2 regions of the Marinobacterium aestuariivivens genome follow, and region 1 is predicted to be linked to the other one. Evidence: predicted binding sites of a transcription regulator. Region 1 holds the regulator's gene; the other holds the start of a gene.
The links. Region 1 encodes FNR, which switches genes on or off when oxygen is low (the NO sensors DNR and NnrR bind a similar motif). Its sites were predicted from a motif close to TTGATNTANATCAA; they were not measured.
Positions count from the first base shown of each region.

Region 2: the regulator FNR is predicted to act here: its motif matches at 2,015-2,028, upstream of ACFQDL_RS25545 (Hsp20/alpha crystallin family protein).

Region 1 is NZ_JBHSWE010000001.1:5,439,294-5,442,717, reverse strand. It holds partial or broken gene queE (7-carboxy-7-deazaguanine synthase) at 1-73, opposite strand, end outside; gene rdgC (recombination-associated protein RdgC) at 86-997, opposite strand; partial or broken gene ACFQDL_RS28555 (adenine phosphoribosyltransferase) at 1,174-1,715, opposite strand; gene fnr (fumarate/nitrate reduction transcriptional regulator Fnr) at 1,881-2,651, opposite strand; gene ACFQDL_RS28545 (oxygen-independent coproporphyrinogen III oxidase) at 2,781-3,068, opposite strand; gene hemN (oxygen-independent coproporphyrinogen III oxidase) at 3,071-3,424, opposite strand, start outside.
Region 2 is NZ_JBHSWE010000001.1:4,880,496-4,883,919, reverse strand. It holds gene ACFQDL_RS25555 (sensor histidine kinase) at 1-652, opposite strand, end outside; gene ACFQDL_RS25550 (MASE1 domain-containing protein) at 537-1,844, opposite strand; gene ACFQDL_RS25545 (Hsp20/alpha crystallin family protein) at 2,132-2,548, shown strand; partial or broken gene ACFQDL_RS25540 (RtcB family protein) at 2,676-3,424, opposite strand, start outside.

The DNA of each region.
Region 1 (3,424 bases):
CAGAACACCGCCGGCCGGCCGCTCTGGGCGCCTTCCCCTGCAGGGTGTAAAACATCTCTTTGACGCTGTACATCGGGACCGGGTCCTAGGTTGCGCTGTTTTCGCCGCCGAAGGCCTGCAGCAGGTCCGGAATCAGCCGGCTCAGTTCGAGACCGATCTGGGCGACATCGGCATCGAAACGCGCCAGCTCGTCGTCGGCAACATCCTTCTGCTGCTCGCGGAACTGGTCCGTCTGCTTGATGCGATGGATGCTGAGGTCCTCGTGCAGCAGAAAGCGCAGATTCTCATCCCACTCCAGAGCCAGCTTCGTGACGCGCTTGCCAGCCTCGAGGTGGGCGACAATTTCCGCGCTGGTCAGGTCCTGGCCCTTGATGCGGATGACGCCACCTTCCACCAGGTTGTCCTTCATTTCGCACTCGTCGAGCAGCTGCAACGAGGTTGGGAGGGGCTGCTGCTGTTCGAGCCAGTGGCTCATCACCGCCGAGGGCGACTGCTTGACGTCCGGCAGCACCACCGGCAGCGTGCCCAGGCTGCTGCGCAGCTGCGTCAGCAACTCCTCGGCCTTCTTGTGGGCAGAGGCATCGACCAATACCCAGCCGGCCTGGGGCGCGATCAGGGCCCAGGTCTGCTGGCGCCGGGTAAAGGCCCGCGGCAGCAGATCCAGTACGATCTCGTCCTTGAGCTGATTGCGCTCACGTCGATAGACCTTGCGTGCCTGCTGATGTTCGATTTCCTCGACCTTTTCCTCGAGCGTCTCGCGGATCACGCCGGAGGGCAGAATCTTCTCCTCCTTCTGGGCGCAGATCAGATAGTAGCCCGCACAGCTGTAGACGAGCTGGTCCGGCAGCCCCTTGCAGGGCGCGATCCAGCCGTAACGGCTCATCTCCTGACTGCCGCAGGGCTGGAATGGATGCTCTGCAAGGGCGGTTTCCAGGCTTTGCGCGTCCCTGTCGAAAGCGGAGGTCAGGCGATAAAAAATCAGATTTTTGAACCACATAGTCTTCTTTGCCGGCTGGTGGAGGGCGCTATTCTAACGGCTCGGGCGGGAAATGCCATGCGCAGGGCGCTTCGTTTATCGATGGTCGGGCGAGTAGTCGGCACCGGTGGCGTTCCGAAATGCCGTTGCCGGTGCTGGTGACGCGTAACGCGTTACGCGTTACGCGTCACCAGATCTCAGAGGCCCTCGTAGGCCAGCAGCGTATGCACCGGTATGCCGGCTTCCTGTATGCGGGTCGAGCCTTCGAGGTCGGGGAGGTCGATCAGGGCGGCGGCCTCGTAGACACTGGCGCCCAGTTCCTTGATCAGGGTGCTGGCGGCCAGGATGGTGCCACCGGTCGCGATCAGGTCGTCGAAGATCAGCACCTGGTCACCGGGGCCCACCGAGTCGGTCTGCATCTCGACCGCGGCGGTACCGTATTCCAGGGTATATTCGGCGTGGATGGTTTCACCCGGCAGTTTGCCCTTCTTGCGTACCAGCACCAGCGGAATATTGAGGTGATAGGCCATGATCGAGCTGATCAGGAAGCCCTGGCGTCGATGCTGGCGATATGGGTGATATCGGTATCGATATAGCGCTGGATGAAGTCGTCGGCGACCATGCGCAGCGCCTTGGGATCCTTGAACAGCGGCGTGATGTCGCGAAACTGGACGCCTGGCTCCGGCCAGTCCGGAATCGTACGGATAATCGATTTTACATAGCACTCGTCAAAGGGCATTAAGGACTCCTGCGCGCGCATCCTGTTCGATGCTTGATATGGCTCAATGTTTTCAGGGCGAGAAAAGCGTCTAATGAAGGTGTTGGGTTACCAGCCAGAGATGGCTTATCAACTGTGCAGCTTGCACGGCATCCGCAGCTTCTGTGGATGCCGTTTTTTTATATATCAGGATGTCTGTCGGGACAGTGCCGGATCCTGCACCGGGCATTCGCCGGACAGCAGGTAAAGCTGGTCGAGATCGGTAACGTCGATCTCCTTGCCTTCGACCTGGATCAGACCGCTCTTCTGGAAACGGGTGAATATCCGGCTCACGGTTTCCACTGCCAGCCCGAGGTAGTTGCCGATCTCGTTGCGCGACATCGACAGGCGGAAGCGGGTCTGGGAATAACCCCGGGCCTGAAATCGCTGCGACAGCTTGATCAGAAAAGTGGCAACGCGCTCTTCGGCGGTCTTTTTCGACAGCAGCAGCATCATCTGCTGGTCGTCACGAATCTCCTTGCTCATGGTGCGCATGATCTGACGTCGCAGCTCCGGCAACTCGCCGGACAGGTCGTCGAGGCGGGTAAAGGGGATTTCGCAGACGGTGGTGGTCTCGAGCACCTTGGTGGAAACCGGATAGACACCGGAATCGACGCCGCTGAGGCCGACCAGTTCGCCGGGAAAGTAGAAACCGGTGATCTGCTCTTCGCCCTCGTTGGTCAGCGAATAGCTCTTCACGGTACCGGCGCGCAACGCATAGATGGATGTAAAAGGCTGGCCCTGACGGAACAGGTGCTCCCCTTTCTTGAGGGGCCTGCTTTTATCGATGATGTCGTCGAGGCGGTCGATTTCGGTCATATTGAGCGAGACCGGCAGACAGAGTGAACTCAGGCTGCAGGTGTTGCAGTGTGCTTGTTGCAGGCTACGGAGCTTCCCTTCCGGTTTTTGGTCAGCCATGGTCGGTTCCTGTTGTGTCGATAGGCCCGGGGGCGCAGTTGGAGACGATTATCCAACATTTGCCGCCCGGGTTGAAGTCACAACGGGAACTATGGCCGCTATGCCATCAGGCAGCGCGGAAAAAGCGGCTCAGATGATGCGGGAGAAACCCTGCACCGGAGCCTGTTTCGGAATATAGGCGTCGAAGGCCATGCAGATGCGCCGGATCAGCAGGCGGCCGGCGGCGGTCACGGTCAGTACCCGGTCCCGTCGTTCGACCAGGCCATCGGCGATGAAGCTTTCGATCTCGGCCTGTTCGGCGGCGAAATAGTCGTCGAACGCGATGCCGAAACGCTCCTCGATGCTGTTTTGGTCGAGCTCGAAGTGGCAGATCAGCTCGCCAATGACGCGGCGGCGGATCCTGTCGTCGGCGTTCATGATCACCCCCGCTTGACAGCGGAGGCACGGCTCTCGACGGCGCGCGTATAGGCCCCCATATCGTGTTCATTCTGAAAGTAGACGTCACCAATCTGGCTGATCGCCGACACGCCCAGTGCCACCAGATCGCAGTCTGCATGGGTGGTATAGCCCTGGAAATTCCGGTGCAGCTGGCGCGAACGCTGGGCAATGGCGAGACTGTCGTCGGGCTTGGCGAAATGATCCATGCCGATATAGACGTATCCGGCCTCGAGCAGCCGGTCGATGCTGTCGTGGAGAATCTGAAGCTTGGCGTCCGGGCCCGGCAAATCCTCTGCGCGAATGTGTTTTTGCGAGCGGAAACGGTCCGGCAGGTG
Region 2 (3,424 bases), 560 kb from region 1:
GGCGGATAATGGACCCGGCCCGCTGGGCCTGCCTGTCCATCTGTTCGATCAAATGCGACAGTTTCCCGTCCGGGTCGTCGGACGCCTTGATCAGCATCAGCGCCACATCGCTGTAATTGCCGATGGCCGTCAGCGGCTGGTTCAGCTCGTGGGCCAGCCCCGAGGCCATCTCGGCCGCCGTCGCGAGCCGGTCCATATGCACCAGCCGGGTCTGCCACTGCTTCAGTTGCTCCTCGGCTCTGCGCCGGTCCGTTATATCGGTACCGGTACCGATCAGATACTCGATATCACCGCCCTCATCACGAATGAAGCTGCTCGACCAGGAAATCAAACGCAGCTCCCCGTTGCGGTGACGCCAGTGATTTTCCCAGTAGTCGTGAATGCGCCCCGCTCTCGTGCCCTGGGCCGTCACCTCGACGGCTGGCAACTCCGTCTCCGGTATCAGTCCCAGTTCCCAGAAGGGGCGTCCCAGCACTTCCGCCTCGTCGTAACCAGAGGCTTTCTGGCACGCCCGGTTGAACCGCACGATACGCCAGTCACAGTCCAGCACCAGCATCAATGCATCGGTCGTATCGAGCAGCGTCGACAGGAAATTCCGCTCCTGCCGAAGCGCCTGCTCGGCGTCTAGCCGTTCGGTGATATCGGTCACCACGGCGAGCACGCCGCCTCCTCTTCGCTGCCGAAGGCGGCCAGCCCGATCTCGACCGGAATCTCGTTGCCATCCCTGCGCCGGGCAAACAGGTGCCGGCCGGCCCCATCGGGCGCGCCTCGACGCGGTCGATGAACCCGCGGTGGTAGCCGGCATGCCGGCGGCGATATCGCTCGGGCAGCATCATTTCGACCGGCTGCCCCATCAGCTCCGCCGGCCGGTAACCGAACAGTCGCTGACACTGCGCATTGACCTGCACGATGCGCCCGTCGCGATCGGTCAGCAGGATCGCATTCGGATTCGCCTCGACGATCAGGCGCAGGCGGTCCGCCATTTCACGCAGCGAAGCGATACCGGCGCAGAGCAGCATCGCCAGCAGACCATCGACGACCATAAATGACCAGAGTAGCACCAGGCTTTCGGTGATCGACTCACGCACGAAGGGGCCATGCCCGAGATGAGTGCCCAGCATCGAGATCGCGGATACCAGCAGGATTGCCCGTGCGGTCCAGTGCAACGACAGCCTCATCGCGATCCAGATCAGCAGCGGTGCCGGCAGGAACGCGAGGGGCAGATCGCCCTGGTCGTCGAACGGCAGGAGGTCGCCGAATACCAGACTGCAGACGATGCCCAGCGACAGCAGCGCAACCCAGCCCTCGGCGCGCCAGGGCGCCGATGCCGTCGAATGCTGTCGGGGCTTCAGCGTCAATATCAGCGGTGTGAACAACAGCACACCGGCCGTGTCGCCCATCCACCCGACCAGCCAGCTGTTGGACAGTTCGCCGGCGAGGCCCTCCTCGCCGAACAGCAACAGACTGGCCTTTAGTCCCGACGGCAGCACCCCGCCAAGCAGCAGCAGCACGAGCAGATCCTTGACCCGCGACAGCCTGAGGTCGAAATCCGGCCAATGCCGCAGCAGCCAGGTACCCAACAGCGCAGCCAGGGTACTGCCAAGGGTCGCCGCGACAAACTCGGCCGGGGGCAGCCCGGCACTCAGTATCAGTTGGGCGACAAGTACACCGGGCCAGAGACGGTAGCCGTAAAGCAGTAGTGCCGCGAGTGAAATACCCGCGGGAAGCCACACCAGGGAGCCCTGGATGCTGTCGTAGGTAAATGCCAGCCCCATCCAGCCGGTCAGCAGGCACGCAGCCGCCAGGCCGAGCACCTGTACCGGATATCGCCATGAAACTTTCATATGCCCTTTATGCGCCTTTCACTCCCTGATGCCCATGACCGGCGTCAAGCGAAGTGAAGCCAGGCCCATTCAGGATCGCTCGATCAACAATAGCAGCATTGCCGATTTCCCGTTGACGGCCGGCTGTCGCATTGCGCTTGCCCCGACCCCTTCAAGGGCGGTCATGGAGCCTGACCTGGATCAAGTCATGCGCCGCCAATACTGACTTATACTCAGAAAGCGACCGGACCGATGTCCGGCCCGACATCTGCACCGCACAGTCAAGGTATTGAACAGGGGGAACTGCAATGAGCAATCTTACCCGCTTCAACAGTCTACTGGACGATTCGTTTTTCAGTGATTTCTTCCGCCCGCTCGCTGCACGTACCGGTGACAAGGTCCCGGCCATCGACGTGCGCGAGAACGACGGCACCTACAGCGTCAAGGTCGATCTGCCGGGGGTCAGTAAAGAGGATATCCAGGTCAGCCTGGACAACGGGATCCTCAGCATCAAGGCCGAAACCAAATCGGAGGAGAAAGAGGAGAAGGAGGGCAAACTTATTCGCCAGGAGCGCCATTACGGCCAGTTCCTTCGTCAGTTGTCGGTCGGCTCCGAAGTCGACGCCGCCGCCATCAAGGCACAATTCGACAACGGAGTGCTCACTCTGGAGCTGCCGAAGAAGCAGCCGCTGCCGGAAGAATCGAAGCGCATCGCCATCGAATAATCCCGCTTTCCGGCGGGGCCCCGAAAACGGAGCCCTGCCCTCTTCTACGCGGCAATCGCAGCCGCGCTCTCCGCCTCGATCCAATCGGCGATACGCTCGAACGCTCCGGCGCGGTCCGGCTTGACCACTAACCCTTGATACAGACCAGCGGCCTGAGTTTGGCGACCTTGCGTGCCAGGCCGGCGTCGGCGGCGGCATCGACCACCGCATCGACGTCCTTGTAGGCGCCAGGCGCCTCCTCGGCGATGCCGCGGGACGAGGGGCTGCGCACGATGATGCCGCGCCCGCGCAACTGGTCCAGCAGCTGGCGCCCCATCCAGGTCTTGCAGGCCTGGCGGCGGCTCATCGCGCGGCCCGCGCCGTGGCAGGCCGACGAGAACGACAGCGCCTCGGCGCGTTCGTCGCCCACCAGTACATGGGAGGCGGTGCCCATCGAGCCGCCGATCAGCACCGGCTGGCCCTGCCCGCGGAACAGGGCCGGTATCTCGTCATGGCCGGGGCCGAAGGCCCGTGTCGCACCCTTGCGGTGGACGAACAGGCGACGCCTTTCGCCGTCGACCCGATGCTCCTCGACCTTGCAGGTGTTGTGGGAGACGTCGTAGAGCAGCGCCAGCTCGATACCGGGGAAGAGTTCGGCGAAGACACCGCGCGCCAGGTGGGTAATGATCTGGCGGTTGGCAAGGGCGCAGTTGATCGCCGCGCGCATGGCGCCGAGATAGCGCTCGCCGAGATCGGAACGGATCGGCGCGCAGGCCAGCTCCCGGTCCGGCAGCTCGATGCCGTGACGGCCGGCCGCGACGTACATGCTCTTGAGGAATTCGGCGCCGATCTGGTGGCCGAGTCCGCGGGAGCCGCAGTGGATGAACAGTACCACCT